4 regions of the Streptomyces sp. NPDC039430 genome follow, and region 1 is predicted to be linked to each of the others. Evidence: riboswitches for the same ligand, from Rfam matches in the RefSeq annotation. Region 1 holds a riboswitch; each other region holds the start of a gene.

Evidence for each region. Region 1 has a riboswitch for cobalamin ahead of cobN (cobaltochelatase subunit CobN). Riboswitches for the same ligand answer to the same signal wherever they lie in the genome.
Region 2: another riboswitch for cobalamin. It lies ahead of ACZ7LS_RS08060 (ribonucleoside-diphosphate reductase subunit alpha); the one in region 1 lies ahead of cobN (cobaltochelatase subunit CobN).
Region 3: another riboswitch for cobalamin. It lies ahead of ACZ7LS_RS04380 (ABC transporter substrate-binding protein); the one in region 1 lies ahead of cobN (cobaltochelatase subunit CobN).
Region 4: another riboswitch for cobalamin. It lies ahead of ACZ7LS_RS21400 (5-methyltetrahydropteroyltriglutamate--homocysteine S-methyltransferase); the one in region 1 lies ahead of cobN (cobaltochelatase subunit CobN).

What each region holds. Positions count from the first base shown of each region.
Region 1 covers NZ_JBVKAK010000021.1:38,468-46,309, reverse strand. The annotation lists gene ACZ7LS_RS33235 (hypothetical protein) at 1-391, shown strand, start outside; gene cobN (cobaltochelatase subunit CobN) at 796-4,440, opposite strand; cobalamin riboswitch at 4,478-4,629, opposite strand; gene cobG (precorrin-3B synthase) at 4,887-6,428, shown strand; gene ACZ7LS_RS33220 (precorrin-8X methylmutase) at 6,425-7,087, shown strand; gene ACZ7LS_RS33215 (precorrin-2 C(20)-methyltransferase) at 7,084-7,842, shown strand, end outside.
Region 2 covers NZ_JBVKAK010000002.1:668,720-676,561, reverse strand. The annotation lists gene ACZ7LS_RS08070 (DUF3311 domain-containing protein) at 1-94, shown strand, start outside; gene mctP (monocarboxylate uptake permease MctP) at 91-1,725, shown strand; cobalamin riboswitch at 1,865-1,992, shown strand; gene ACZ7LS_RS08060 (ribonucleoside-diphosphate reductase subunit alpha) at 2,146-4,539, shown strand; gene ACZ7LS_RS08055 (ribonucleotide-diphosphate reductase subunit beta) at 4,539-5,552, shown strand; gene ACZ7LS_RS08050 (ATP-binding protein) at 5,549-6,064, opposite strand; gene ACZ7LS_RS08045 (helix-turn-helix domain-containing protein) at 6,235-7,074, shown strand; gene ACZ7LS_RS08040 (DUF397 domain-containing protein) at 7,071-7,265, shown strand; gene ACZ7LS_RS08035 (ribosomal maturation YjgA family protein) at 7,549-7,842, shown strand, end outside.
Region 3 covers NZ_JBVKAK010000001.1:1,015,494-1,023,335, reverse strand. The annotation lists gene clpS (ATP-dependent Clp protease adapter ClpS) at 1-280, shown strand, start outside; gene ACZ7LS_RS04395 (DUF2017 domain-containing protein) at 280-858, shown strand; gene ACZ7LS_RS04390 (amino acid permease) at 1,193-2,659, shown strand; gene ACZ7LS_RS04385 (M67 family metallopeptidase) at 2,785-3,198, shown strand; cobalamin riboswitch at 3,220-3,366, shown strand; gene ACZ7LS_RS04380 (ABC transporter substrate-binding protein) at 3,416-4,414, shown strand; gene ACZ7LS_RS04375 (FecCD family ABC transporter permease) at 4,423-5,463, shown strand; gene ACZ7LS_RS04370 (ABC transporter ATP-binding protein) at 5,460-6,236, shown strand; gene ACZ7LS_RS04365 (putative leader peptide) at 6,306-6,419, shown strand; gene ACZ7LS_RS04360 (MoaD/ThiS family protein) at 6,528-6,830, shown strand; gene ACZ7LS_RS04355 (PLP-dependent cysteine synthase family protein) at 6,830-7,780, shown strand.
Region 4 covers NZ_JBVKAK010000008.1:204,529-212,370, reverse strand. The annotation lists gene ACZ7LS_RS21415 (PQQ-dependent sugar dehydrogenase) at 162-1,301, shown strand; gene ACZ7LS_RS21410 (PAS domain S-box protein) at 1,591-2,220, shown strand; gene ACZ7LS_RS21405 (PP2C family protein-serine/threonine phosphatase) at 2,239-2,766, shown strand; partial or broken gene ACZ7LS_RS21400 (5-methyltetrahydropteroyltriglutamate--homocysteine S-methyltransferase) at 2,715-3,512, opposite strand; cobalamin riboswitch at 3,675-3,892, opposite strand; gene ACZ7LS_RS21395 (methionyl-tRNA formyltransferase) at 3,979-4,926, opposite strand; gene ACZ7LS_RS21390 (lysine N(6)-hydroxylase/L-ornithine N(5)-oxygenase family protein) at 5,178-6,530, shown strand; gene ACZ7LS_RS21385 (iron-siderophore ABC transporter substrate-binding protein) at 6,677-7,720, shown strand; gene ACZ7LS_RS21380 (amino acid adenylation domain-containing protein) at 7,829-7,842, shown strand, end outside.

The sequences.
Region 1 (7,842 bases):
CGACACCGACAGCACCACCGTCGAGGACTGGCTGCGCGGGCGTGGCGACGACCCCGCCAGCAACCCGCTGCCCTCCCCCTCCGACGCCGCGGAAGTACCGGACTCGGACGCCGGCCCGCTCGAACACCTCCTGCACAACAAGGGGAAGCTCAGCCGGCTCGACTACGAGGCCAACACCGACTGGTGGAACGCCTCACTCGGCATCGGCTTCGGTATCTCCGCCGGACAGTTCTCCCTCGGCTTCAAACTCTTCGGCATCGACATCACCCACGAGGAGAAGAACCAGACGATCACCGGCGACCCCACCTACGCCACCGGCCCCAAGAACGGCGGCGCCCGGCCCTGGGTCGAATGGAAGAACTGCACGAAGACCAAGCCCATCCCCACCTGACGGACGGAACCGGAGGACAAGGCCGGGGCACGCGCACGGCGAACCGGACGCCACCCCGCCCCGGACGCGGCGCCGCCCGGACGCGCCGCCGCCCCGGCCCCCTCCGGCCCGCCAACTGCGTGGCTGAAAGGCGCGGTTGGACGCCTCGGGCGGATGTCGGAGATGAGCCTTGCTCTCCGTGACGGATCAGTGGCGGACGCGATGACGCGAAGGCATGTGCGGGCTGTTGGCCGCCGCGACATCAGGGGCTGTCTTCACGGCAGCGCCGTCCGCCCGAAGGACGGGCCCGCCGTGTCCACACGAAAGACGCGGGAGCCCGGGCAGAGCCGGCAGCGCCGGGCCGCGCGGCATGGTGCGTGTCCTCCGCAACGGCCTCGCGCCCCGCGCCCGCCCCCGGACCGGGCTCAGTCCTCCCCCTCCAACTCCCCCTCCAACTCCCCCTCGGTCTCCAGGAACACCGCCCGCAGCGCGTCCAGCACCGCCGGGTCGGGCTTCGCCCACATCCCGCGCGACTCCGCCTCCAGCAGCCGTTCCGCGATGCCGTGCAGGGCCCAGGGGTTGGCCTCCTGGAGGAACTCGCGGTTCTCGGGGTCCAGGACGTACGTCTCCGTGAGCTTGTCGTACATCCAGTCCGCGACCACGCCCGTCGTCGCGTCGTACCCGAAGAGGTAGTCGACCGTCGCGGCCAGTTCGAAGGCCCCCTTGTAGCCGTGGCGGCGCATCGCCTCGATCCAGCGGGGGTTGACCACACGGGCGCGGAAGACCCGTGACGTCTCCTCGACCAGCGTGCGCGTACGGACCGTCTCGGGGCGGGTCGAGTCGCCGATGTACGCCTCGGGGGCCGTGCCCTTGAGCGCGCGGACGGTGGCGACCATGCCGCCGTGGTATTGGAAGTAGTCGTCCGAGTCCGCGATGTCGTGCTCGCGGGTGTCGGTGTTCTTGGCGGCCACCGCGATGCGCTTGTACGCGGTCTCCATCTCGTCGCGCGCCGGGCGGCCGTCGAGTTCCCGGCCGTACGCGTAGCCGCCCCACACCGTGTAGACCTCGGCGAGGTCCGCGTCCGTGCGCCAGTCGCGGCTGTCGATGAGCTGGAGGATGCCCGCGCCGTACGTGCCGGGCCGGGAGCCGAAGATACGGGTCGTGGCGCGGCGTTCGTCGCCGTGCTCGGCGAGGTCCGCCTGGGCGTGGGCGCGGATGAAGTTGACGTCGGCCGGCTCGTCCAGCGAGGCCGCGAGCCGTACCGCGTCGTCCAGCAGCCCGATCGCGTGCGGGAACGCGTCACGGAAGAAGCCGCTGATGCGCAGGGTGACGTCGACGCGCGGGCGGCCGAGTTCGGCGGGAGGGATCGCCTCCAGGCCCGTCACCCGGCGCGACGCGTCGTCCCACACCGGGCGGACGCCCAGCAGCGCGAGCGCCTCCGCGATGTCGTCGCCCGAGGTGCGCATGGCGCTCGTACCCCAGAGGGACAGCCCGACGGAGGTCGGCCAGTCGCCGTTGTCGGTGCGGTAGCGGGTGAGGAGGGAGTCGGCGAGTGCCTGGCCGGTCTCCCAGGCGAGCCTGCTCGGTACGGCCTTGGGGTCGACGGAGTAGAAGTTGCGGCCGGTCGGCAGGACGTTGACCAGGCCGCGCAGCGGGGACCCGGACGGGCCCGCCGGTACGAACCCGCCGCTCAGCGCGTGCACCACATGCTCGATCTCGTCGATGGTGCCCGCGAGCCGCGGTACGACCTCGCGCGCCGCGAAGTCGAGGATCGCCGCGACCCCCGCCGGGAGGCCCTCGGCGACGCCCTCCACCGCCGCCGGGTCCCAGTCCGCGTCCTCCATCGCCTGGACGAGCGCGCGGGCCCGCTCCTCCGCCGCGTCGGCGTCGGTACGGGTCGCGGCCGACTCGTCGAGCCCGAGGGCCTCGCGCAGACCGGGCAGGGAGGCCGTACCGCCCCAGATCTGCCGGGCGCGCAGGATCGCCAGGACCAGGTTGACGCGCGCCTCGCCGGCCGGCGCGCCGCCGAGCACATGCAGACCGTCGCGGATCTGCGCGTCCTTGACCTCGCAGAGCCAGCCGTCGACATGGAGCAGGAAGTCGTCGAACCCGTCGTCGTCCGGCCGGTCTTCGAGCCCGAGGTCGTGGTCGAGCTTCGCCGCCTGGATCAGGGTCCAGATCTGGGCGCGGATCGCGGGCAGCTTCGCCGGGTCCATGGACGAGATCGCCGCGTACTCGTCGAGCAGCTGCTCAAGGCGCGCGATGTCGCCGTACGACTCGGCGCGCGCCATCGGCGGTACGAGATGGTCCACGAGCGTGGCGTGCACGCGCCGCTTGGCCTGCGTGCCCTCGCCCGGGTCGTTGACCAGGAACGGGTAGATCAGCGGCAGGTCGCCGAGCGCGGCGTCGGGGGCGCAGGCCGCCGACATTCCCGCGTTCTTGCCGGGCAGCCACTCCAGATTGCCGTGCTTGCCGAGGTGGATCATCGCGTCGGCGCCGAAGCCGCCGTCCTCGCGGGCGGCCTGGATCCAGCGGTAGGCCGCCAAGTAGTGGTGCGAGGGCGGCAGATCGGGGTCGTGGTAGATCGCGATGGGGTTCTCGCCGAAGCCGCGCGGCGGCTGGATGAGGATCAGCAGATTGCCGCGCCGCAGGGCGGCGAGCACGATGTCGCCGTCCGGGTCCCCGCCCGCGCCGACGCGGCTGCGGTCGAGGAACATCTCACCGGGCGGCGGCCCCCAGTGCCGCTCCACCGACTCGCGCAGCTCGGCGGGGAGTTGGCCGTACCACCGCCGGTAGTCGGCGGCCGGGATACGGACCGGGTTACGGGCGAGCTGCTCCTCGGTCAGCCACTCCTGGTCATGGCCGCCGGCCTCGATGAGGGCGTAGATCAGCTCGTCGCCGTCGCCGGACGCCAGCCCGGGGACGGGCTCGGAACCGAAGTCGTAGCCCTCCTCGTCCAGCCGGCGCAGCAGGGACACCGCGCTGGCGGGGGTGTCGAGACCGACGGCGTTGCCGATACGGGAGTGCTTGGTGGGGTACGCGGAGAGGACCAGCGCGACGCGCTTCTCGGCGTTCGTGACATACCGCAGCCTGGCGTGGCGTACGGCGATCCCGGCCACGCGGGCGGCCCGCTCGGGGTCGGCGACGTAGACCGGCAGACCGTCCGGGTCCAGCTCCTTGAAGGAGAACGGGACGGTGATCAGGCGGCCGTCGAACTCCGGCACCGCGACCTGCGAGGCGGCGTCCAGCGGGGACAGCCCCTCGTCGCTCTCTTCCCAGGCGGCGCGGCTGCCGGTGAGGCAGAGGGCCTGGAGGATCGGTACGTCGAGCGCGGCGAGCGCCCCCGCGTCCCATGCCTCGTCGTCCCCGCCCGCCGACGCCTCGGCGGGTTTGGTGCCGCCGGCCGCGAGCACGGTCGTGACGATGGCGTCGGCCTCGCGCAGGGCCACCAGCAGCTCGGCCTCGGGCGCGCGCAGGGAGGAGACGTAGAGCGGGAGGGCGCGGGCGTCGGCGGCCTCGACGGCCTCGCACAGCGTGTCCACGAAGGCGGTGTTCCCGCTGAGGTGGTGCGCGCGGTAGTAGAGCACGGCGACCGTCGGCCGGTCGGCGCCCGGCGCGGTGGCCCGTACCGGACGGGGCACCCGGCCCCAGGTGGGCGCGGCGGCGGGCGGCTCGAAGCCGTGGCCGGTGAGCAGGACCGTGTCGGAGAGGAACCGCGCGAGCTGGTCCAGGTTGGCCGGACCGCCGTGCGCGAGATAGGCGTGCGCCTCGGCCGCGATACCGATGGGGACGGTCGACGCCTCCATCAGCTGGGCGTCGGGGGCCTGTTCACCGGTGAGGACCACGACGGGCCGGTCGCCCGCGAGCAGCAGGTCGATCCCGTCCTGCCAGGCGCGCAGCCCGCCGAGGAGCCGTACGACCACGAGGTCGGCGCCGTCGAGCAGCGCGGGCAGTTCGTCGAGCGCGAGCCGGGCGGGGTTGGCGAAGCGGTACGGGACGGGCCCGCCCGCCGCGTTCGCCGCGCGGGCGCTCAGCAGATCGGTGTCGGACGTCGACAGGAGCAGAAGCATGCGGCGTCTGGCCTTCCTCGGGGTCCGCGCCCCGGGCGAGGTGTGGAGGACGGCGGGAGTTCCTGGCTCGCCCGGCTGCTGCCGGACTCACAGTGGCGGGACCGCGCCGGGTTCGCACCGGGCTTCCTCCCCAAGACGCCGTCGCTGGCGTTGACGGGCCTGGGCAGACCCGTCGTCTGCATAGTAAGTGCTGAGGTCACGGGCGGGGGAGGGTGCCTGGAACGCGGGCCGGTAGGAGGCCGATACGAGGCTGATACGGGCCCGACAGGGGCGGGAGCGGGCCGGGCGGTGGCCGGACGGTGGCTGGGTGATGGCTGGATGGCGACCGGGCGGGTGACCGGGCGATGGCTGGGTGGCGAGCGGCGCCGTGGCCGGCCGTGGTGGCCGGAGAGGCGGCCCGGCGGCGGGACGGGAGCGGGCGTGGGCGCGTGGGTATGCTCGCCGCCATGCCGCCCACCTCGCCAACACCCGTGAACCGGGACGAAGCGCCCCCGCGGGCCGCCGTACGGGAGTCCTCGCAGGAGTCCGTACGGGCCCCTCTGCGGGAGCGCGGCGACGCCTGCCCCGGCGCGCTGCGGCTGCACACCGCGGACGACGGCCGGCTGGCCCGGTTGCGGCTGCCCGCCGGACTTTTGACGGTCCGTCAGGCGGAGGTACTGGCGGACGCGGCGGAGCGGCTGGGCGACGGACATCTGGACCTCACCTCCCGCGGCAATGTGCAACTGCGCGGCCTGGACGACGTGGGCGGGAACCGCGGCGCGGAACTCGCCGGGCTGCTGCACGAGGCCGGGCTGCTGCCCTCGGAGACCCACGAGCGGGTACGGAACATCGTGGCGTCACCGCTGGCCGGGCTCGACGAACTCCCGTCCGCCGACGTCCAGTTGTGGGCGCGTGAGCTGGACGGGCTGCTGTGCGCGAGCGCGCGGGCGGCGGCGCTCTCCGGGCGGTTCCTCTTCGCGCTGGACGACGGACGCGGTGATGTGGCGGCCCTCGGCGCCGATGTGACGTTGCTCGCACGCGGGGACGAGTCGGTTGTCGTACGTATCGGGGCAAACAGGTCGGGCTTGCGCGTGACCCCCGAGGACGCACCGCGCGCGGCCCTGTTGGCGGCGGAGACGTTTCTCACGGTCGCGGAGGCGAGTGGCTCGGGGGCGTGGCGGGTACGGGAATTGCCCGCCGAGTACGGCCGGGGGCTGGAGGCGGCGGTACGGGCGGGGCTGGGGGACGCCGGGATCGGGACGGAGTACGTGACGGGGGCGGAGGCGGCGGGTGCGGGGCCGAACCACCCGGGTCCGGGCTCGGGCTCGGGCTCGGGCTCGGGCTCGGGCTCGGAAGAGGAGCTTCCCATTCCGGACCCCGTTCCGGATCACGTTCCGAGCCCTGCTCCTCGTCCCGTTCCGAGCCCTGCGTCCGGTCCCGTTCCAGGTCCCGTTCCTGGCCTCGTACCGTCGCCCGACGGGACCATGGCCCTCTCCGTCCACGCCCGCCTCGGCCGGCTGACCGTGGCGCAGTGGCGGCTGCTCGCGGCGGCGGCGAACGGACCGCTGCGCGTGACCCCGTGGCGCGGAGTGATCGTGCCGGGGGTGGCTCCGGCAGCGGCCGGCTCCGCCCTGGACCGGCTCCGTACGGCCGGGCTGATCACCGGCCCAGGCTCCCCCTGGCACGGCGTCGGCGCCTGCACCGGCCGGCCCGGCTGCGCGAAGGCGCTGGCGGACGTACGGTCCGACGCGGCGGCGGCCGTGTCCCACGGCTCGGGCGGCCTGCCCGTCTACTGGTCGGGGTGCGCACGCCGCTGCGGCCATCCGCGGGGCCGGTGGGTGGATGTGGTCGCGACGGGCGAAGGCCGTTACGACATCTCCGTACAGGGAGACGCCCCGGACACCACCCCGAAGTCCCCCACCACAGGACCGGAACTCGCCGACGCGGTTGCGGCGGCACGCACAACCCCTTTGACGAGTTCGACGAGTTCGACGAGTTCGACGAGATGAGCGAGAAGACCACGGTGTCCACAGTGCCCACAGGGTTCGAGTACGAGAAGGACGGCGCGGCGATATACCGCCAGTCCTTCGCCACGATCCGCGCCGAGGCGGACCTCACCGGGCTGCCGGCCGAGGTCTCCCAGGTCGCGGTGCGGATGATCCACGCCTGCGGCATGGTCGACCTGGTCCGCGACCTCGCCTTCAGCCCCGGTGTGGTGGTCCGCGCCCGCGAGGCGCTGCGCGCGGGCGCGCCCGTGCTGTGCGATGTGGCGATGGTCGCCAGCGGGGTCACCCGCAAACGGCTGCCCGCGGACAACGAGGTCGTCTGCACCCTCTCCGATCCGTCGGTGCCCGCGCTCGCCGCCGAGCTGGGAACGACACGCAGCGCCGCCGCGCTGGAGCTGTGGCGGGACCGGATGGAAGGCGCGGTGGTGGCCGTCGGCAACGCGCCGACCGCCCTCTTCCGGCTGCTGGAGATGATCGAGGACGGCGCCCCGCGCCCGGCGGCGGTCATCGGAGTGCCGGTCGGTTTCATCGGCGCGGCCGAGTCCAAGGACGCGCTCGCCGGACACCACTCCGGCCTGGAACACCTGGTCGTACGGGGACGGCGTGGCGGCAGTGCCCTCGCCGCCGCGGCCGTCAACGCGATCGCGAGCGAGGAAGAATGAGCGCCCGGAGCATCACCGACGAGCAGGGCGCGGACGTCCGGGCGGCGGACACGGGACGCCGGGCGGGCACGGACGCGGGCACGGACGTCCGGGCGGACGCGGGCACGGACGTCCGGCCGGACGCGGGCACGAACGCGGGCACGTCCGTGGGCCGGCTGTACGGGGTCGGTCTGGGGCCGGGAGACCCGTCCCTGATGACCGTACGGGCCGTACGGGTCATCGCCGAGGCCGATGTGATCGCGTATCACAGCGCCCGCCACGGCCGGTCCATAGCCCGGTCCATAGCCGCCGAGCATCTGCGCGCCGATCACATCGAGGAGCCGCTGGTCTACCCGGTCACGACCGGGACCACCGACCACCCCGGCGGCTACCAGGGCGCGATGGACGAGTTCTACGCCGAGTCGGCCGCCCGGCTCGCCGCCCATCTGGACGCCGGGCGGACGGTCGCGGTGCTCGCGGAGGGCGATCCGCTCTTCTACGGCTCGTACATGCATATGCACAAGCGGCTGGCCGCCCGCTATCCGACCGAGGTCATCCCCGGTGTGACGTCCGTGAGCGCGGCGGCGGCGCGGCTCGGTACCCCGCTCGTCGAGGGCGAGGAGGTGCTGACGGTCCTGCCGGGCACGCTGCCGGAGGAGGAGCTGACGGCCCGGCTGGCCTCGGCGGACTCGGCGGTGGTGATGAAGCTCGGCCGTACGTTCCCGGCCGTACGGCGGGCGGTCGAGCGGGCGGGCCGGCTGGCCGACGCGCGGTAC
Region 2 (7,842 bases), on a different contig from region 1:
GCTCTGGGTCCCGGTCTCGGCGGTGCTCACGATGACGGCCTACCAGCTGTGGAAGCGTGACCAGCGCTCCCGCAAGGGAGGTGCGCCGGCATGAAGGACGGCGTGAACGGCGTGGCACTCGCCGTCTTCATCTTCTTCTTCGTGGCCGTCACGGTCATGGGGTTCCTGGCGGCCCGCTGGCGCAAGGCCGCCAACGAGAACAGCCTCGACGAATGGGGCCTGGGCGGCCGGTCGTTCGGCACCTGGGTCACCTGGTTCCTGCTCGGCGGCGACCTCTATACGGCTTACACGTTCGTGGCCGTACCGGCGGCGATCTACGCGGCGGGCGCGGCCGGCTTCTTCGCCGTGCCGTACACGATCCTCGTCTACCCGCTGATCTTCACCTTCCTGCCCCGGCTCTGGTCGGTGTCGCACAAGCACGGCTACGTCACCACCTCCGACTTCGTACGGGGCCGGTTCGGCTCGAAGGGCCTGTCGCTGGCGGTCGCCGTCACCGGCATCCTCGCCACGATGCCGTACATCGCGCTCCAACTCGTCGGCATCCAGGCCGTGCTGGACGTGATGGGCGTCGGCGGCGGTGAGAACACCCACTGGTTCATCAAGGACCTGCCGCTGCTGATCGCCTTCGGTGTGCTCGCCGCGTACACCTACTCGTCGGGGCTGCGCGCGCCCGCGCTGATCGCCTTCGTCAAGGACACGCTGATCTACATCGTGATCGTCGTGGCGATCATCTACATCCCCATCAAACTGGGCGGGTTCGACGACATCTTCGCCAAGGCGGGCGACGCCTTCGCGCAGACCAACCCGGCGACCGGCCAGCCACGCGGCTCGCTCGCGCCGGGCGAGGCCGGGCAGTGGGGCTACGCCACGCTGGCGCTCGGTTCCGCGCTCGCGCTCTTCATGTATCCGCACTCCATCACGGCGACGCTCTCCAGCCGCAGCCGTGAGGTGATCCGGCGCAACACCACGATCCTGCCGCTGTACTCGCTGATGCTGGGTCTGCTGGCGCTGCTCGGCTTCATGGCGATCGCCGCCGGGATCAAGGTGGACAACGGACAGCTGGCGATCCCGCAGCTCTTCGAGACGATGTTCCCCGACTGGTTCGCGGGGGTGGCCTTCGCGGCCATCGGCATCGGCGCGCTGGTGCCGGCCGCGATCATGTCGATCGCCGCGGCGAACCTCTTCACCCGCAACATCTACAAGGACTTCATCAGGCCGGACGCCACGCCCGCGCAGGAGACCAAGGTCTCGAAGCTGGTCTCCCTGCTGGTGAAGGTGGGCGCGCTGGCCTTCGTCCTGACCATGGACAAGACGGTCGCGATCAACTTCCAGCTGCTGGGCGGGATCTGGATCCTCCAGACGATGCCGGCGCTGGTCGGCGGCCTGTTCACCCGCTGGTTCCACCGCTGGGCGCTGCTCGCGGGCTGGGCGGTCGGCATGATCTACGGCACGGCGGCGGCGTACGGCGTGGCCAGCCCGACCCAGGCGCACTTCGGCGGCTCGTCCAAGGAGATCCCGGGCCTGGGCGAGATCGGCTACATCGGCCTCACCGCGTTCGTGCTCAACCTGGTGGTGACGGTGGTGCTCACCTTCGCCCTGCGCGCGGCCAAGGCGCCGGAGGGCACGGACGAGACGAGCCCCTCCGACTACACGGCGGACGCGGGCGATCCGGGCGTGAAGGCCGAACTCCCCGCGGCGACCTCGGGCGCCCCCGGAGGCCACTGACGGACGGCCGTACGGCGCGACGGGCCGCCGGATCCCTTGGTACGAGGGGGATCCGGCGGCCTTTCGCTGTCCGCCGCGGGCCCGGACGGAATGACGCACGACACAACATCTGGGGGGTGGCACCCGAGCCAGCCCCCACATGTATGCTCGACCTCGCTGTCACGCAGGGGAATCCGGTGCGAATCCGGAACTGTCCCGCAACGGTGTGATGTGGTGTGCTTTGCCATACCCACGAGTCCGAACACCTGCCGACAGTGCGTCCGCTTCGACCGAATCGGACGCCGAGACGTCCGGGCCTCGTGGATGGGCCGGTGGGCGCCGTACGCCGTGCTGCCCGCATCCGGGCCGTACGCCCCGTACCGCGAGAACAAGCCCGCTCCCCTCCCCGACGGCCCAGAGCCGAGCGAGGGAGAGCACCACGTGACCATCGCGCCAGCCGATCCGGCTTCAGGCATCTCCGAGGCCGCCGCGCGGGCGGCCGACGGACCCGGGTCCGCACTGCTGCGGACCCTGACGGACCTGACCGCCGATCTGCCCGACACCGACCCCGGAAGAGTCGCCGCCGCCGCGCTGCGCGGCCGCAACGCCCGGTCGGACGAGGCCGAGCTGCGCGCGCTCGCCACCGAGGCGGCCGCGGGGCTGATCTCGGAGGACCCCGCCTACTCCCGGCTCGCGGCCAGGCTGCTGACCCGCACCATCGCCGACGAGGCCGCGGGCCAGGGCGCCGTGGCGTTCTCCGCGTCCGTCGCCACCGGCCACCGCGAGGGCCTGATCGCGGACCGTACGGCCGGCTTCGTCACGCTGCACGCCGACTTCCTCGACGCGCTCGTCGACCAGGACGCCGACGACCGCTTCGGCTACTTCGGGCTGCGGACCCTCTACAGCCGCTATCTGCTCCGCCACCCGATCACCCGCCAGGTCATCGAGACCCCGCAGCACTTCATGCTGCGCGTCGCCGCGGGACTCGCCGAGGACGACAGCGCCCGCGCGCTCGACGAGGTCGCCGCGCTCTACCGGCTGATGAGCCGGCTGGACTACCTCCCCTCCTCCCCCACCCTCTTCAACTCCGGTACGCGCCACCCCCAGATGTCCTCCTGCTATCTGCTGGACTCCCCGCTGGACGAGCTGGACTCGATCTACGACCGGTACCACCAGGTGGCGCGGCTCTCGAAGCACGCGGGCGGCATCGGGCTCTCGTACTCCCGTATCCGCTCGCGCGGTTCGCTGATCCGGGGCACCAACGGGCACTCCAACGGCATCGTCCCGTTCCTGCGCACCCTCGACTCCTCGGTCGCGGCCGTCAACCAGGGCGGCCGGCGCAAGGGCGCGGCCTGCGTGTACCTGGAGACCTGGCACGCGGACCTGGAGGAGTTCCTGGAGCTGCGCGACAACACCGGCGAGGACGCCCGCCGTACGCACAATCTGAATCTCGCGCACTGGATCCCGGACGAGTTCATGCGCCGGGTCGAGTCGGACGGCGACTGGTCCCTCTTCTCCCCCGCCGACGTGCCGGACCTGGTCGACCTGTGGGGCGACGCGTTCGACACCCGCTACCGCGAGGCGGAGGCCGCGGGACTGGCGCGCAGGACCGTCCCGGCCCGGGAGCTGTACGGCCGGATGATGCGTACCCTCGCCCAGACGGGCAACGGCTGGATGACCTTCAAGGACGCCTCGAACCGTACGGCGAACCAGACCGCCGAGCCCGGCCGCGTCGTCCACTCGTCCAATCTCTGCACGGAGATCCTGGAGGTGACGGACGACGGGGAGACGGCCGTCTGCAACCTCGGCTCCATCAACCTCGGTGCGTTCGTGCTGGAGTCGGGGGACATCGACTGGGAGCGGCTCGACGAGACCGTCCGCACGGCCGTGACCTTCCTCGACCGGGTCGTGGACATCAACTTCTACCCGACCGAGCAGGCCGGTAACTCCAACGCGAGGTGGCGCCCGGTGGGCCTGGGCGCGATGGGCCTCCAGGACGTCTTCTTCAAGAAGCGGCTGCCCTTCGACTCCGCCGAGGCCGCCGCACTCTCCACGAAGATCGCCGAGCGGATCATGCTCGCCGCGTACGAGGCGTCCTGCGCGCTCGCCGAGCGCGACGGCCCGCTCCCCGCCTGGTCCGAGACGCGCACCGCGCGCGGGGTGCTGCACCCCGACCACTACGACGTGGAGCTGAACTGGCCGGAGCGCTGGGAGGCGCTGCGCGCCCGGATCGCCACGACCGGCATGCGGAACTCGCTGCTCCTCGCCATCGCCCCGACGGCGACGATCGCCTCGATCGCGGGCGTGTACGAGTGCATCGAGCCACAGGTCTCCAACCTCTTCAAGCGCGAGACGCTCTCCGGGGAGTTCCTCCAGGTCAACTCGTACCTGGTGGACGAACTGAAGCGGCTCGGCGTCTGGGACGCGCAGACACGCGAGGCGCTGCGCGAGTCCAGCGGCTCGGTGGCGGGCTTCACCTGGATCCCGGCGGAGGTGCGGGAGCTGTTCCGCACGGCGTGGGAGATCCCGCAGCGCGGCCTGATCGACATGGCGGCGGCCCGTACGCCGTTCCTGGACCAGAGCCAGTCGCTGAACCTGTTCCTGGAGACGCCGACCATCGGGAAGCTCAGCTCGATGTACGCGTACGCCTGGAAGAAGGGCCTGAAGACGACGTACTACCTGCGCTCGCGCCCGGCGACGCGCATCGCGCGGGCGGCAGGGGGGTCGTCGGCGGCCCGGCCGGCGCCCGTCCCCGTACCCGCGCAGATGACGCCCGACGAGGACGCCATCGCCTGTTCCCTGGAAAACCCCGAGTCCTGCGAGGCCTGCCAGTAATGACCACTTCGGAGAAGAACCTGCTGGACCCGGGCTTCGAGCTGACGCTCCGGCCCATGCGCTACCCGGACTTCTACGAGCGCTACCGCGACGCGATCAAGAACACCTGGACGGTGGAGGAGGTCGACCTGCACTCCGACGTCGCCGACCTCGCCAAGCTCTCCCCCGGCGAGCAGCACATGATCGGGCGGCTGGTCGCGTTCTTCGCGACGGGCGACTCGATCGTGTCGAACAACCTGGTGCTGACGCTCTACAAGCACATCAACTCCCCCGAGGCGCGGCTCTATCTCTCCCGCCAGCTCTTCGAGGAGGCCGTACACGTCCAGTTCTATCTGACGCTGCTGGACACGTACCTGCCCGATCCGGCGGACCGCGCGGCGGCCTTCGACGCGGTGGAGGAGATCCCGTCGATCCGCGAGAAGGCACAGTTCTGCTTCAAGTGGATGGACTCTGTCGAGACGATCGACCGCCTGGAGTCGAAGGCGGACCGCCGGCGCTTCCTGCTGAATCTGATCTGCTTCGCGGCCTGTATCGAGGGGCTGTTCTTCTACGGCGCGTTCGCGTACGTCTACTGGTTCCGCTCGCGCGGCCTGCTGCACGGCCTGGCCACCGGCACCAACTGGGTGTTCCGTGACGAGACGATGCATATGAACTTCGCGTTCGAGGTCGTGGACACCGTACGCAAGGAGGAGCCGGACCTCTTCGACGACGCCCTTGAGCAGCAGGTCACGGACATGCTGAAGGAAGCGGTCGAGGCGGAGCTTCAGTTCGGCCGCGACCTGTGCGGCGACGGCCTGCCGGGCATGAACACCGAGTCGATGCGCGAGTACCTGGAGTGCGTCGCGGACCAGCGCCTCCAGCGCCTGGGCTTCCCGGCGGTCTACGGCTCCCAGAACCCGTTCTCGTTCATGGAGCTCCAGGGCGTCCAGGAGCTGACGAACTTCTTCGAGCGCCGCCCGTCGGCGTACCAGGTCGCGGTGGAGGGCACGGTCGGCTTCGACGACGACTTCTAGGCCCGCGCGTCCAGGCGCTGGTAGTCCACCTCGGCCCAGACGGTCTTGGTGGTGTACGCGTCACGCACGCTCCACCCCCACCGGTCGGCATACGCGGCGACGAGCAGCAGCCCGCGCCCGTTGGTCACGTCCGGTGGGGGCGGCGGGGTCAGACCCGGGACCCGGGGAAGCCGGTCGGGCCGGGTATCGAGGACCTCGACCCGGACGACGACGGCCGAGAGCGCCAGCCGCACCTCGAAGTCCCGCCCGGGGGTACGGCCATGGGTGACGGCGTTCGCGGCCAGCTCCGCGACGACGGCCACGACCACGGCGCCGGTGGCCGTCGCACGCGGAATCCCCCACTCCTCCAACTGCTGCGCGGCGAGCAACCGCGCGAGCCGCGCGCCGCGATGGCTGGAACTGAGCCTGATCCGAGACGGCGGATACAGGGGCGAAAGCGGCGGAGGAGCGGCGAGCTGGGCGGGGGCGGTCGGCTCCGTCGGGGCGACAAGGGAGGCAATTTCCGACTTCATAGGGTAACCGTCCCGTCACGCGGCTAGCGTGACCAGGGCGGACGGGCGTACCTGTACGGCATGTACGACCAGGTTGCGTTTCTGTACGGGTCACGGGCAGTGACCGGCGCTCCGCCGCGCGTGTTTACACGTGAACCACATTCGCACATCGGCGCATTGGGGTGTGAGGCATGGGAACCAGCCGTCAGAAGAAGCAGCGGGCACAGGACGACGACCGGCCGGGCGTCTGGGTGGCGTACGGAAAGCTGGTCAAGCTCTGGCGTAACAAGTCCGGCCTGACACAGCAGGAACTCGCCGAGGCGGTGGGCTACTCATGCGACCAGCTCGCCTCGATCGAGCAGGGCCGGAGGCCGGCGAAGTCGGCGTTCACGGACGCGGCGGAGGTCAGGCTGAAGGCGGGCGGGACGCTGGCGGTGTTGCAGGACGACGTGGACCTGGCGAAACTTCCGTTGTTCTTCCAGGACTTCGCGCTGATCGAGACGGATGCGGTAAGCAGGTACGACTTCGATCCGCTGCTGATTCCTGGTTTGCTCCAGACCGAGGACTACGCGCGTGCGCTGTTCTCACGACATTGTCCATCGCTCTCCGAGGACACTATCGAGCAGCATCTCGAAGCCAGACTCAGCCGACAGAAGCTCCTGACGCGGACGCCGATGGTGGAGACCTGTTTCATCATCGGCGAGGCGGCCCTGACCAGCGCAGTGGGCGGCCCCGACGTGATGCGGACGCAGCTTCAACACCTCTTGAAACAGGGGCTGATGCGCAACGTCGAGATCCAGATCATGCCCTCGGACAGCGGGTTCCACCCGGGACTCGGCGGACCTATGGTGGTTCTGGAGACCTTGGAGCATCGCAGGGTCGGCTACATCGAGTCCCAGGATGTGGGAGTGGTGATCACCGACGCCGCAAATGTCAGTGCCTTCGAACTGCGCTATGGCAAGCTGCGGACGCAGGCCCTGAATGCAGAGAAGTCTGCACGTCTGATCGAGCGTGTGGCAGGAGAAGCATGAATACTGAGCTGACATGGTTCAAGAGCAGCTACAGCGGTTCCGGCGGCGGTAACTGCGTAGAAGTAGCCATCGCCCCCACCACCGTCCTCATCCGCGACTCAAAAACGGCGCAGGGCCCCATACTCCACATCGCCGCCGCCCCCTGGACCGCCTTCCTCTCCTTCGCGACCACCGAGCCAGGCATGCAGTGAGACCGAAGGTTCCTGGCTTCGAGGAACTCCCCAACTCCGCAGAGAGGTCTCGTAGTCGGGCATCCGCATCTGGCTCAGAGTCTCAGCGTCACACATCCGCGGCCCCTGGACGATGCACGTTCCCTGCTCGGTCACGAGCATGATCGGGACCGTGAAGCTCTTGATCCTTGACCCGACCACCGGACAGGCCAGCGACACGTCGTCGCGATAGCCGGGCGCGGGCGACCAAGAACCGCGGAACCGCGCCTGACCGGGGGTGTGCGAGCGCATAAGGTCTCTCCTCATGGGAACTCTCGTGCGTACGCGCCTGGTCGCGGGTGGTGCGGCGCTGCTGACCGTGGGGGCCGGGCTCGGGATCCGGGGTGTCGGGGGCGGGGGCGGTGACGTCGTCAAGTACGGCGGGGACGCGCTCTACACCGTGCTCGTGTACACGCTGGTCGTGGTGGCCGCGCCGCGAGTGCGGCCCCTCGTCGCCGGGGGTGTCGCGCTCGGGTTCAGCTGGGCCGTCGAGCTGTTTCAGCTCACCGCTCTGCCGGCCGAGCTGGCCGCGCGGAGTGTGTTCGCGCGGCTCGTGCTC
Region 3 (7,842 bases), on a different contig from region 1:
ACGCCCCGAATCGGCCGAGGAGACTTTCGCCGTCCCCGAACCCGACGTGCCATGGGTGACGATCGTGCACAACGACCCGGTCAACCTGATGAGTTATGTGGCGTACGTCTTCCAGACCTATTTCGGCTATCCGAAGGACAAGGCGCACAAGCTGATGCTCGACGTCCACCACAAGGGCCGCGCGATCGTCTCCAGCGGGAGCCGCGAGGAGATGGAGCGCGACGTACAGGCGATGCACGGATTCGGGCTGTGGGCCACCCTCTCGCAGGACCGCGCCTGATGGCCGGGCAGTTCGAGGCGATCCCGGGCGGCGGCGCGGCCGTCGCGCTCGACGAGGTCGAGGTCTCGATCCTGCGCTCGCTCGCCGTACAGCTGCTGGAGCTGATAGGGCCGGGCGACGAGCCGGCCCAGGGCGAGGACCCGCTCGCCTCGCTCTTCAGCGAGGGTCCGAGCGAGCCGCCGGCCGACCCGGCGCTGGCCCGGCTCTTCCCGGACGCGTATGGCGATGACGACGACGAACTACGCGAATTCTCCTCGGAGTTCAGACGGTTCACGGAGAACGATCTGCGCGGCCGCAAGCGCGAGGACGGCCTCGCGCTCGTCCGCACGCTGGACGCGCTCGCCGTGGAGGGCGGGGGCGCCGCCGTACTCAAGCTGACCCCCGACGACTGCCGGCACTGGCTCGGCGCCCTCAACGATCTGCGGCTGACGATCGGCACGCGCCTGGAGGTCACCGACGAGGACGAGGGCGGCGAGCTGTACCGGCTGCCCGACTCCGACCCGCGCAAGCCGATGGTGATGGCGTACCTCTGGCTCGGCGCGCTCCAGGAATCGCTCGTCGAGACCCTCATGCCTTGACCCCCGCGTGTCATATGCCGGTTGCCCGCAAGCCCCCTTCCGTACGCTCAGGTGACGCTCAATTCGGCATAACGATCCCGTCACCGCTCCGGCGACCTTTGCGGTTCGCGGTGCGATTCGTCCGCTTCTCCCTGTGGCCTGTGCCACAGCGCGCTCCGCTGGCCGCCCGGTCCGCCGTGATAGATCTGCACGACCCCCCGGGGACGCCACCCCTGTCCCCGGGGGTGCTTCGGCCGGCCGACCGCCGGCGGCACTCCATCCATATCCGGGGGGATCAGGAACTGGTCCGTGGCCGAGAACGGCGCGGATCTGTATGGAGAAAGGGCGCACGACCATGACCTCTGCGCAGGTCGACAAGGAGTACGGCGGCGACGGGACCGCCGGAGGACCGGCCGGCGGCGGCACCTCGGAAGAGGGCTACGAGCGCGGACTCGGCAGCCGTCAGGTCCAGATGATCGCCATCGGCGGCGCCATCGGCGTCGGGCTCTTCATGGGCGCCGGAGCGAACATCGCCAAGGCCGGACCCAGCATCATCCTCATGTACGCCCTCGCCGGCGTCGTGATCTTCTTCATCATGCGGGCGCTCGGCGAGCTGCTCCTCTACCGGCCGGTCTCGGGCTCCTTCGCGGAGTACGCCAGAGAGTTCCTCGGTCCGTTCTTCGGCTTCGCCACCGGGTGGACGTACTGGCTCATGTGGGTCGTCACCGGGATGGCGGAACTGACCGCCGCGGCCATCTACATCCACTTCTGGTTCCCCGAGATCCCGCAGTGGGTCAGCGCGCTGGTCTTCCTGGTGGTGCTCTTCGGCGTCAATCTGATCTCGGTGAAGATCTTCGGCGAGGTCGAGTTCTGGTTCTCGATGATCAAGGTCACCGCGATCATCGGAATGATCGTCATCGGTCTCGGCGTGCTCACCCTCGGCTTCTCCGACGCCGGTGACACGGCGAGCGCCTCCAACCTCTGGGCCCACGACGGGATCTTCCCCAACGGCATCGGCTCCAGCCTGATGACCCTCCAGGGCGTCATGTTCGCCTACCTCGCCGTCGAGCTGGTCGGCGTCACCGCGGGCGAGTCCGAGAACCCGGAGAAGACCCTCCCCAAGGCGATCAACACACTGCCCTGGCGCATCATCGTCTTCTACGTGGGCGCGCTGACCGTCATCCTCGCGGTCGTCAAGTGGACCGAGTTCTCGGCGGGCGCCAGCCCCTTCGTCCACGCCTTCGAGAAGATGGGCATCCCGCTCGCGGCCGGCATCGTCAACTTCGTCGTACTGACCGCCGCGCTCTCCTCCTGCAACTCGGGCATGTACTCCACCGGCCGGATGCTGCGCGACCTCGCCGCCAACAGCGAGGCGCCGAAGCTCTTCGGCAAGCTCAACTCCCGCAAGACCCCGGCCTTCGGCATCACCGTCTCCGTCGCCCTCATGGGCATCGGTGTGGTCCTCAACTACATCGTCCCGGAGAAGGCCTTCGGCTATGTGACATCCGTGGCCACCGCCGCCGGTATCTGGACCTGGATGATGATCCTCATCAGCCATATCCGCTACCGCCGCGGGGTACGGGCGGGCCTGCTGCCCGCGTCGTCGTTCCCCGCCCCCGGCGGTTCGGTGTTCAGCTGGGTCGCGGTGGGCTTCCTCGCCCTCGTCACCTGCCTGATCGCGTACGACAAGGACGCGCGGGTCTCCCTCTACGTGGGGGCGGTCTGGGCGGTCTGTCTCGTCATCGGCTGGCAGTACCTCAAGCGCCGCGCCCCGCGGACCGCGGCGGGCGACTCCACCCCGGAGTACGCCTCCGCGGAGTAACCGCGCCGAGGCCCCGACGGCCCTGACCAAGCCGAGGCCCCGACGGCCCCTGCCCGACGGCCCCTGGAAACCGGGAAACTCCCTCCCGGATCCGGGGGCCGTACTCGTCCCTTTATATTTTCTCCATGCTCACCATCACGCAGGCCCTGCACGACAAGATCGTCGAGCACGCGCGCGCCGACCATCCCGACGAGGCGTGCGGCGTGGTCGCGGGCCCCGCCGGGACCGGCCGGGCCGAGCGGTTCATCCCCATGCTCAACGCCGCTCGCTCGCCCACCTTCTACGAGTTCGACTCGGCGGATCTGCTCAAGCTCTACCGGGAGATGGACGACCGCGACGAAGAGCCGGTGATCATCTACCACTCGCACACCGCGACCGAGGCGTATCCGTCCCGTACGGACATCACGTACGCCAACGAGCCGGGCGCCCACTACGTCCTCGTCTCCACCGCCGACCACGACGACTCGGGCCCGTTCCAGTTCCGCTCGTACCGCATCGTCGAGGGCGAGGTCACGGAAGAGGACGTCGAGATCGTCTGAGGCCGGGATCGGCCGAGGCGCCGGTCGCGGCGCTCGCCAGGTCTGACACACTGAGCGCCGAAACCGAGGCGGTGGGGATCAGGAAGCCGGTGCGAATCCGGCGCGGTCCCGCCACTGTGACCAAGCCCAGCTTGGCAGCCAGGAACTGACCTGCCGCCCTTCTCCCACCAGCCAGGGGACGCGGAAATCCCCCGGAGGAGGCCCTGCCGTGTCTGTGCTGTCCCGGCGCCGCCGTGCGCTCACGTCCGCCGTCATATCCGCCGTACTGCTCCCGCTCACCGCCTGCGGCGGCGCCGCCACCACGGACGCGAAGGACGGCGCGCGGGCCGCGGCCACCGCGCCCGGCTTCCCGTACACCGTCACCAACTGCGGCGTGAAAACCACCTACCAGGCGCCGCCGAAGCGCGTCGTCACCATGAACCAGCACGTCACCGAAGTGATGCTGGCGCTCGGCCTGGAGAAGTCCCTCGTCGGCACCGCCTGGCTGGACGACCGGATCCTCCCCGCCTACGAGAAGGCGTACAAGAGCGTCCCGGTGCTCGCCAAGGAGTACCCCTCCAAGGAGCGGCTGCTCGCCGCCAACCCCGACTTCGTCTACGGCGGCTACGCCAGCGCCTTCGCCGCCAAGGACGGCCGCGGCCGCGACGACCTCCAGTCCGCCGGCATCCACACCCGGCTCAACGTGGAGAACTGCCCCCGCGGCAGGACGACCCTCGACGACATCTACCGGGAGGTCCGCGAAACGGGCCGCACCTTCGGCGTCCCCGACCGCGCCGAGAAGTGGATCGCCGCCGCGCGCACCACCGTCACCGACACCGCCGCCCCGCTCAAGGGCGTCGAGCCGCTCTCCGTCTTCGTCTACGACAGCGGCGACAAGACCGCCTTCACCGCGGGCGGCACGGGCATCGGCAACGAACTGATCACCCGCGCCGGCGGCCGCAACGTCTTCGCCGACCTCGGCAAGTCCTTCGGCGACGCCACCTGGGAACAGGTCGTCGCCCGCAAGCCCGATGTCATCGTCATCTACGACTACGGCTCCACCACCGTCGCCCAGAAGAAGAAGCGACTGCTGGAGGACCCCGTGCTCAAGGACGTACCGGCCGTCAGGAACAAGCGGTTCGCCGTCATGCCGCTCTCGGACGTGGTCCTCGGCGTACGCGCGCCCGACGCCATCGAACGGCTCGCCGCGCAGCTCCACCCCGAGTCCGTCAAGTAAGCCCCGCCATGACCAGGACCACCCCGCCCGGCCACGGGCGGCTGCGCTACACCCTCGTGCTCGGCTGCCTCGCCGCCGCGCTCGCCACCGCCGTCCTCGCGGGACTCGCCCTCGGCTCCGTACGCATCCCGCCCGGCCAGGTCATCACCATCCTCACCGGCGGCGCCGACCCCAGCCCCTTCCGCACCATCGTGCTCGACGTACGGCTGCCCCGCGTGCTGCTCGGCGTGATCGTCGGCGCCGGGCTCGCCGTCGTCGGCACCGTCCTCCAGGCGCTCGTACGCAACCGGCTCGCCGACCCCTTCCTCCTCGGCATCTCCTCCGGAGCGTCCGTCGGCGCCGTACTCGTCATGGTCCTCGGCGTCGGCGGCGGGATCACCACCACCGTCGCCATGCCCGCCGCGGCCTTCGCCGGCTCGCTCCTCGCGATGGCGCTGGTGTACGGGCTGGCCCGCCGGCGCTCCACGATGACCGGCGGCCGGCTCGTCCTCGCCGGGGTCGCCGTCTCGTACATCCTCTCCGCGCTCACCACCCTCATCCTGATCGTCTCGGCACGCCCCGAGCACTTCCAGGAAGCCGTCTACTGGACCTTCGGCGGCCTCGGCAGCGCCCGCTGGTCCACCCTGCTCCTGCCCGGCGTCGTCCTCACCCTCGGCACCGCCCTCCTCATGGCCCTGGCCCGGCCGCTCGATCTGCTGCTGGCGGGCGAGGAGGGCGCGACCGCGCTCGGCCTCGACACCTCGCGCTTCCGCGCCGCGGTCTTCGTCCTCGCCTCTCTGGTCACCGGCGTGATGGTGGCCGCCAGCGGCGCCGTCGGCTTCATCGGGCTGCTCGTCCCGCACGCCGCCAGAATGGCCGTCGGCGCGGGCCACCGCGCCCTGCTGCCCGTCGCGGCACTGGGCGGAGCCGTCCTCCTCGTCGTCGCCGACCTCGCGGCCCGTACCGTCGCCGCGCCCCAGGACGTGCCCGTCGGCGTACTCACCGCGCTCACCGGCGGCCCCGCCCTGCTGTGGCTGATGCGCCGCCGCCCCGAAGGAGCCCCCGTATGACGGCGACACTCCGGCTCGAAGGACTCTCCTGCACCATCGACGGCCGGCGGCTCGTCGACAGCGCCGACCTGACCGCCGCCCCCGGCGAGACCGTCGGACTCGTCGGCCCCAACGGCAGCGGCAAGACCACCCTCCTGCGCTGCGTCTACGGAACGCTCCGCCCCAGCCACGGACGGGCCCTGCTCGACGGCGACGACCTGCTCGCCATGACCCCCAAGGCCAGGGCACGCCGCGTCGCCACCGTCCCGCAGGACGGACAACCGGACTTCGAGCTGACCGTCCGCGAGGTCGTCGCGATGGGCCGCTCCCCGCACAAACGCTTCTGGGAGGCCGACACCGCCGCCGACGCCGCCCTCGCGGAAGCCGCACTCGGCCGCGTCGGGATCGCCGGCCTCGCGGACCGCGCGTTCCCCTCCCTCTCCGGCGGCGAACGCCAGCGCGCGCTGGTCGCCCGTGCCCTGGTCCAGCGGCCCGCCCTGCTCGTACTCGACGAGCCGACCAACCACCTCGACATCCGCTACCAGCTCGACATCCTCACCCTGATCAGGGAGTCCGGGACCACCAACCTGCTCGCCCTGCACGATCTGAACCTCGCCGCGTACTACTGCGACCGCGTCTACGTCCTGCAGGAAGGCCGGATCGTGGCCTCCGGCACACCGCACGAGGTCTTCACCGCCGAACTGCTCGCCACCGTCTACGGGGTGACCGCCGAGGTCAGCACGCACCCCGCCACCGGCGCGCCGACCGTCGTCTATCTCCCACCGTCCGCCTGACGGATAGGGACCGTCCGGGATACGAGATCACATGCCGGAGCGCCGACCGGGAATCGTTACGATGACCGCATGGTTTTCCCTGACGTGAGCGACAAGACGCCGAGCACCCCGCTGCTCGTGGCGCGGCTGCACGTCGACCTGTGCCGCCTCGCCAGTGCCATCTGTCCCAGCGCCGCGAGCTGAGCGACACCGCTTCCTGCCGCGATCCGGCTGTCCGCACCACGTATCCCCTCGCGCGGGGGCCCGAGCCGCGCGCCCGTCACGCCCTCTCCCGACACAGGAGTCCATGCCATGGCCATCGAGGTCCGCATCCCGACCATCCTCCGCACCTACACCGACGGCGCCAAGGCCGTCGAGGGCAGTGGCGACACGCTCGCCAAGCTCTTCGACGACCTCGAAACCCGGCACGCCGGCATCCGGGAGCGGCTCATCGACCCGGCCAAGGACAACCAGCTCCGCCGCTTCGTGAACGTCTACCTCAACGACGAGGACGTCCGCTTCCTCGATGGCGTCTCCACCAAGCTCGCCGACGGCGACAGCGTCACCATCCTCCCGGCCGTGGCCGGCGGCGCGCTCGACACGTACACGGTCTGATGCGGTACGACTCCCCGCTGGCGGCGGTCGGCAACACGCCACTGGTCCGGCTCCCACGGCTCTCGCCGGCGGACGACGTCCGGATCTGGGCCAAGCTGGAGGACCGCAACCCGACCGGCTCGGTCAAGGACCGGCCCGCCCTGCATATGGTCGAACAGGCCGAGAAGGACGGCCGGCTCACCCCGGGCTGCACGATCCTGGAGCCCACCAGCGGAAACACCGGCATCTCGCTCGCCATGGCGGCCCGCCTCAAGGGCTACCGCATCGTCTGCGTGATGCCGGAGAACACCTCCCAGGAGCGGCGCGACCTGCTCGCCATGTGGGGTGCGGAGATCGTCTCGTCCCCCGCGGCGGGCGGCTCCAACACTGCCGTACGGGTCGCCAAGGAGCTGGCGGCCGAGAACCCGTCCTGGGTGATGCTCTACCAGTACGGCAACCCGGACAACGCGGGCGCCCACTACGCCACCACCGGCCCGGAGATCCTGGCCGACCTGCCCTCCATCACGCACTTCGTGGCGGGCCTGGGCACGACGGGCACGCTGATGGGCGTGGGGCGCTATCTGCGCGAGAACGTCGAGGGCATCCGGATCGTCGCCGCGGAGCCGCGCTACGACGACCTGGTCTACGGCCTGCGCAACCTGGACGAGGGCTTCGTCCCGGAGCTGTACGACGAGTCCGTCCTCACGACGCGCTTCTCCGTCGGCTCCGCCGACGCGGTCACACGCACCCGTGAACTGCTTCAGCAGGAAGGTATCTTCGCGGGCATCTCGACGGGCGCGGCGCTGCACGCGGCGATCGGTGTCGGCCGCAAGGCGGTGAAGGCGGGCGAGAGCGCGGACATCGTGTTCGTGGTGGCGGACGGGGGCTGGAAGTACGTGTCGACGGGCGTTTATACGGCGGCGACGACGGAAGAGGCGATCGAGAGGTTGCAGGGCCAGCTCTGGGCGTAGCGCGTAGCGCCTTCCGGCGGGGGCGCGGGCGGGGGTTCGTTTCGGCTGGGGCCGGTGGGTGG
Region 4 (7,842 bases), on a different contig from region 1:
GCTGGGTATTGGTCTAGGCCAAGCCGTCCTGTCCCTGTATCCTCATCCGTAGCCAGTAGCACACAATCCCCCCACCCAGGTTGCGTGCTGGCACGGGCGACGCCCCTGACAACTGCCCAAAGCAGCCGGGTTCCCCCCATTCGCCGACCAGGAGGGTCACGGTGAAAATCCGCACCAGAAGCTCGGCGGTCATCGGCTCCATCTGCCTCGTCGCTTCCCTCGCCTTCACCACGGCGTCCGCCGACGAGCCCGCGGCCCCGCGTCAGGCGGCGGCCGAAGTGGCGCTCACGAAAGTGGCCACAGCCCAGAATCCCATCGCCGGCGCCGCCGGGCCCGGTGGCACGGTCTGGATAGCCGAACGCGCGGGCACCGTAAGGGTCCTGGGCGATCAGGGGCTCGGCGCCCCCGTCCTCGACATATCGGGCGAGACCACCACCGACGGCGAACGCGGCCTGCTGGGCATCGCGTTCGACAAGAAGTTCGCGCACTTCTACATCTCGTTCACCGACCTCGAAGGCACCAGCACCGTGGACGAGTTCGCCGTACGGCGCGGCAAGCTCCAGCCGAACACCCGGCGCACGGTCCTCACCCAGACGCAGCCGTACGCCAACCACAACGGCGGCGACATCAAGTTCGGCCCCGACGGCTATCTCTACATCGCGTTCGGCGACGGCGGTTCGGGCGGCGATCCGCACGGCAACGGGCAGAAGCTCGACACGCTGCTCGGCAAGCTCCTGCGGATCGACCCGCGCGGCGGCGAGCCGTACGCGATCCCGGCGGACAACCCGTTCGTGGACGACCCGAACGCCAAGGGCGAGATCTGGGCGTACGGGCTGCGCAACCCGTGGCGGTTCTCCTTCGACGCGGACAAGGGCGACCTGCTGATCGCCGACGTCGGCCAGAGCGCCTGGGAGGAGATCGACTGGGCCCCGGCGGACAGCGAGGGCGGCGAGAACTACGGCTGGTCCTCGATGGAGGGCAACCACCCCTTCCGGGGCGGGACGGAGCCCGCGAACCACGTGCCGCCGATCCACGAGTACGACCGTAACGGGCTGGGCTGCTCGGTGACCGGCGGTTACGTCTACCGGGGCGACGCGATCCCGGAGCTCAAGGGACAGTATCTGTTCGCCGACTACTGCGACGGCACGGTCCGCGCTCTGCGGATGGAGAACGGCAAGGTGACCGGCGAGAGCGACCTCGGAGTCAACGGCGGCGAGACCATCTCGTTCGTGCAGGACGGCGACGGCGAGCTGTATGTGCTCGGCATCGGCGGCAGCATCTCCCGTATCGACCCGGCGTAACCAACGAGCCCGGTTCGACGGGGCGGCGGATTGCCGGCCCATCGCCCCGGCGGATGAAACACAGCAGGTCAGGCCCGGTGCTGAGAAATCAGCACCGGGCCTGATGTGGTGTACGCCCCCGACAGCGCACCACGGAACGTGACCACGCGGCCCCGGCCGGTACGGTGCGTCGCCGACCGTCTCGGGAGACCATGGAAGCACCGGAAGGGCACGGGGATCATTCCGGCGCCGCGGCTCCGGGGCCCGCGCCGGAAGCGCCCCGCACCGGCGGGTGGAAGGAGCGACCGGGATGGGTGGGACGGGACCCCGCGACGCCGGTGGCGCCGGCGACTTCTCCGGCCCTTTCCCGGAGTGGCCGAGCGGGGTGCTGGACGCCCTCGGTGTCGCGGTGGTGGCGCTCGGCAGAGCCGGGCGGATCATCCTCTGGGGCGCACGGGCCGAGGAGCTCTTCGGCTACTCCGCGCGGGAAGCGCTGGGACGGCACGCGGCACGGCTGCTGGCCGACGACCGGTGCGCGGACCTGGTGGCCGGCCGCGATCACAGCGGCGGCCCAGGCACGCCGGCGCCTGGCCCTGAGCGCCGAGGGCTCCGCCCGTATCGGAACCACGCTGGACATCACACAGACGGCCCGGGAGCCGGCCGATGTCCTGGTGCCCGGACTCAGCGACATCGCGGTGGTGGACGTACTCGACTCCACCCCGGGCCATCGCCGGCCCGCGGCACTCGACAGCGGCCCGGTGGTCGTGCGCCCCCTCGCGGTGAAGGCCGCCTGCCCCACAGAGGTGGCACCCGCCGTCGGCACCGCCGACGAGCTGGTCCGCTACGACGCCGACCGGCTGGTCACCCAGTGCCTGCGGACCGGTCACCCGGTCATGGTGGCGCACGTGGACGAAGGAGATCTGGCGCGCATCGCCCGTGACGCCGGAGCGGCCGCTGCCTGGCCGGGAGCGGCATCCAGTCATATCTCGCGATTCCGCTGACCGCCCAGGGCGAGCCATCGGGAGTGCTGAGCCTGACGCGCGGTCCCAACGCGCTCCCGTTCACGGCGGACGACTCGATCCTGGCCGGTGACCTGGCGGGCCGGACCGCGGTGTCCCTCGACAACGCGCGCCTGTACGAGAGCGTCCGCGACACGGCGGTGACACTCCAGCGCAGCCTGTTGCCGCGGCCGGCGCCGCCCGAGAGCCTGGAGGTGGCCACGCGCTGCCAACCCGCGGTGGCCGCCAACGAGGTGGGCGGCGACTGGTTCGATGTCATCCCCCTCGCGGAGGACAGGACCGCGCTCGTGGTGGGCGATGTGATGGGCAGCGGCATCGCCGCGGCAGCCGCGATGGGGCGCCCGCGCACCGCCACCGCCACGCCGGCCGACCTCGGCCTCCCGCCCTCCGAGGTGCTGCGACACCTCGACAAGATCACCGGTGCCTTCGCCAGGACGGGAAGGGCCTCGCCGAGCCGGTCGAAGTAGGAGGCGACGAGCAGTTTCGGCCGGTCGGCCGCACCGCCGAGGTCGCGGTACGCACGGGCGGCGGCGTTCAGCTCGGCGGGCGTGCGGTCCTGGGCCAGGGCGGGCTCGTCGAGCTGGACCCACTCGGCGCCGGCGGCGCGCAGTGCGGCGAGCACCTCGGCGTAGACGGGCAGCAGCCGGTCCAGGAGGGTGAGTGGTTCGAAATCGGCGGCCACCCCCGGGGCCGGCTTGGCCAGCAGGAGATACGTGACCGGGCCGACCAGCACCGGGCGGGCGGCCAGTCCCAGCGCGAGGGCTTCCCCCAGCTCGGCGACCTGCTTGGCGGAGTCGGCCGCGAAGACCGTGTCCGGCCCCAACTCGGGGACCAGATAGTGGTAGTTGGTGTCGAACCACTTGGTCATCTCAAGGGGGGCCACGTCCTGGTTGCCGCGCGCCATCGCGAAGTAGCCGTCGAGCGCGCCTGCTTCGACGGCCGCGCGGTGCCGCTGGGGGACGGCGCCGACCATGACACTGGTGTCCAGGACGTGGTCGTAGTACGAGAAGTCACCTGTCGGCACCTCGCTGATGCCGGCGTCGGCCAACTGCCGCCAGTGCGAACGGCGCAGGTCCTTGGCCGTCTCCTGGAGGGCGTCGGCGGTGACGCGGCCCTTCCAGTAGCCCTCGATGGCCTTCTTCAGTTCACGGTTCCGGCCCTGGCGGGGGTAGCCGCACACGGTGGCCCGTGCTGCCGCGGACTTCGCTGTCACGGAAATCTCCTTCGCGAGAAGATTCCTGAACTCCCGGAGACGGGACGCGAACGCGAAGGGGTGACGAACCGGACGGACCCGGCGCGCGCGTCGGCGCGGCCTTCCGTCTGGTGATGTACGCCGACCCGCCCACGAGGTCACCGGGATATCCGCACGCGATCGGTCACGTACGGGCAACGGGCAGGTCTTCGGACTCGCGGGCACGTCTGCCGGGGCAGATTCCTACTGGCCGTCGCTTCCCAGATCCACGGTCGGATCCAGTGCGTATGACGGCGGTCGTTCCCGCTCACCGCTGCGGGGCAGTCCCGGATTCCCACCGGGTTCCCTCTTACGACGCGCCTGCCTGGCGGACAGGGCGAACCAGCTGCACGGTCCACCCTGGAGGGCGGACCGTTTCTCGCGCACCACCGCTCACATTCCGGAACGTGACGTGGGACGCGGGATCCGCGTCGCCAGGGGCCGGTCCTCAGGGACGGCTGGTGAGGTAGCCGCCCATGGAGGTGAAGTACTCGGTCGCGGGCAGCTCGCGGCCGTCCTCCGTCCGTACGCGGGTGATGGCCAGGCCGTGGTTCCGTCCGGTGCGGGCGTCCGCGCCGGCGACGATCACCACGCCCTCGCCCTCGCGGTAGAAGACGCGGCCGGGCGTGCCTCCGTAGCGGCCCTCCGAAACGACCGCGGTCAGCACCTCCAGACGCTTGCCCCTGTGGAAGGTGAAGGCGCTCGGGTACGGCGCGGACTGGGCGCGGACCAGCCGCTCCAGGACGTCGGCCGGCCAGTCCCAGTTGATCCGGATGTCCTCCTCGGCCCGCTTGTGGAAGAAGGTGGCCCGGGAGCGGTCCTGCTGGGTGAACTCGGTCTGCCCGGAGGCGATCCGGTCCAGGGCGCCGACCGTCACGGGGGCGATGAGGCCGACCGTCTTGTGGAACAGGTCGGTGGCGGTGTCGGTGGGCTCCACCGGCACCGCGCGCTGGTCCACGATGTCGCCCGCGTCGAGCACCTCGTCCATCATGTGGGCCGTGACGCCGACTTCGGTCTCCCCGTTGATGAGGGCCCAGATCAGCGGCGAGAAGCCGGCGTACTTCGGCAGGAGCGAGTCGTGGATGTTCAGTGTGCCGAAGCGGGGAAGGCCGTAGATCCGCGGCGGGATCCATGTGCGCCAGTTGTTGGCCACGATGATGTCCGGGCCGGCTTCCTTGAGCCGCTGGAACAGCTCCTCGTCGTCCGGCCTGTTGCGGATGATGACGGGGACGCCGTGCTCCTCGGCCAGGTCGGCGACCGAGTCGCTCCAGATCTTCTCGTAGGCGTGCTCGCTCTTGGGATGCGTCACGACCGTCACCACGTCGTGCTCGGAGTCCAGGAGTGCTCGCAGCGTGCGATGTCCCCAGGTCTGGTAACCGAACATGACGACCCGCATGGGGTTCCTCCTCAGAAGAGCGAATGATCGCAGTAAGTAAAGCAAGCCTTACCTAAGGATGCAACGGGCGCCGTTTCCAGGCCCGTTCGACGCCGAGGTGGGCCGCTTGCCCGATTCGTCCGGTCGACAGGTCGAGCTAGGTCAGGTTAGCTTTACCTAAGTTCGACTGGCCGGTGTCCTCGGCGGGCTCGGCGTCTTCGTTTCTTCTCACCCACGCCTGACAGGCGGCTGTCCCGCACGATGGGAGTGACATGTCACAGGTTCTTCCTGGCGACGCACCTCTGATCCACGACCTCATAGGAATCGGCTTCGGGCCGTCCAATGTGGCCATGGCGATCGCGCTCAGCGAGCACAACGCGAGCGTCGGCAGGCAGGAGGCGGTCACTGCTCACTTCTTCGAGAGCCAGCCGAGCTTCGGCTGGCACCGCGGCATGCTGATCGACGACGCGACGATGCAGGTGTCCTTCCTCAAGGACCTGGTGACGCTGCGCAACCCGTCCAGCGAGTACACGTTCCTGCGGTACCTGCAGAGCAAGGGCCGGCTGATCGACTTCGTCAACCACAAGAACCTCTTCCCGCTCCGCGTCGAGTTCCACGACTACTTCGAGTGGGCCGCGGCGAAGGTCGACGACATGGTCTCCTACGGCCATGAGGTCGTCGCCGTCGCCCCCGTCATACGCGACGGAGTCGTGGAGTACCTCGATGTGACGGCCCGTTCGGGCACGGAGACGGTCGTCCACCGTGCCCGCAACCTCGTCATCGGCACGGGGCTGCGCCCCCTCCTGCCGGAGGGGATCGAGCGGACCGAGCGGGTCTGGCACAACTCCGACCTCCTCGCGAAGGTGGACGGCCTGGAGGGCGCGGACCCCACGCGCTTCATCGTGGTCGGCGCCGGCCAGAGCGCCGCGGAGAACGTGGCGTATCTGCACCGCCGCTTCCCGGGCGCCGAGGTCTGCGCGGTCTTCTCCCGCTACGGCTACAGCCCCGCCGACGACAGCAGTTTCGCCAACCGCATCTTCGATCCCGAGGCGGTCGACGAGTACTTCACGGCCCCCGACGACATCAAGCGCCGGCTGATGGACTACCACGGCAACACCAACTACTCCGTCGTGGACATCGATCTGATCGACGACCTGTACCGGCAGGCGTACCAGGAGAAGGTCCTGGGCACCGAGCGGCTGCGGTTCCTCAACATCTCGCGGCTGACCGCCGTCGAGGAGGCCGGGGACCAGGTGCGCGCCACCGTCACCTCCCTGGTCAACGGCGAGGAAGAGGTGCTGGACGCCGACGTCGTGGTCCTCGCCACCGGCTACAGCCAGGCCGACCCCCTCGGCCTCCTCGGCGGCGTCGCGGACAGCTGCCACCGCGACGACCAGGGCCGTGTCCGCGTCGAGCGGGACTACCGCGTCACGACGGACCCCGAACTGCGCTGCGGCATCTACCTCCAGGGCGGTACCGAGCACACGCACGGCATCACGTCGTCCCTGCTCTCCAACACCGCGATCAGGGTCGGCGAGATCCTGGACTCGATCCTCGACCGTGGCCAGGAGCCCGCGCGGGGCGAGTCCCGGCCGGTCGCCGACGGCATCGGCTCCGTCCGCTGAGGACTCCTTCGTCCCCGGCATCCCTCCCTGGCAGAACCCCCCGGCCCCGGCAGAACTCCCCGGCCCCACCGCCACGCTCGCCTTCCTGCGCCGTCGTACGCGACGGGCGTGGCACGCACCGTGCAATCCCCGTGAAAGGAACAACCGTGTCCACTGGTACGCGCCCCCGTCCGACGCGTCGCGTCAGCTACCTCCCCCGTGTGGCGGTCGCCATCGTCGCCGCACTCGCTCTGTCCGCCTGTGGGGGCGGTACCGACACGGCCGAGTCGAAGCCCTCGGACGCGGCGGGCGGCTCGTCGGCCGCCTTCCCGGTGACCGTGGAGCACAAGTACGGCAGCACGACGGTCGAGTCGGAGCCCAAGAGGGTGGTCACCCTGGGCCTGTCGGACCAGGACGCGGTTCTGGCGCTCGGCGTCAAGCCCGTCGGGGCGGTCGACTGGTTCAAGGAGCAGCCGTACGGCAAGTGGCCCTGGACGAAGGACAAGTGGGGGTCCACGAAGCCGGAGATCGTCGGCGAGCGTGACGAGTACAACATCGAGAAGATCGCGGCGCTGAAGCCGGACCTGGTCATCGCGCAGTACTCGGGGATGAAGAAGGAGCAGTACGACACGCTCTCGAAGTTCACCAAGGTCGTCGCCCAGCCCAAGGGCCTGCCCGACTACGGGGCGTCCTGGCAGGTGATGACCCGGCAGATCGGCAAGTCCCTCGGCAAGGAAGCCGCGAGCGAGAAGCTGATCGCCGGCATCGACGCGCGCTTCAAGGCCGTGCGCGAGAAGAACCCCGGATTCGCCCAGCAGACCCTCGCCGTCGCCGACAGCTTCGAGGCGGGCAAGTACTCGGGCTTCACGAAGACCGACCCGAAGTCCATCTTCTTCTCCGAGCTCGGCTTCAAGCTCAAGCCCGAGCTGGACACCCTGGCGAAGCCGGGCTGGAACGTGGCCGAACTGAGCGCCGAGAAGCTGAACGTGCTCGACGTCGACCGTCTCGTCTGGGTCACCTCCAGCACGGAGGCCAACGACCGCATCAAGGCCGAGCCGCTCTACCGGAAGCTGAAGGTCCACCAGGAGAAGCGCGACCTCTTCGTGCCCTACCAGGACCCGGACATCGGCGCGGCCTTCTCCTTCAACACCGTCCTCTCGATCCCGTACGCCATCGACGAGGTCGAGCCGCTGATCGCGGCCATCAAGTAGGCGCCGGTCCAACGGGGTCCCCGTCCCTCCGCGCCGGCAGCGCCGCGGACGGGCGGGGCCCACGACACACCTCACTGACGTACCACCAGGGAAAGGCCCTTTCGAACGATGCTTGACGTCGA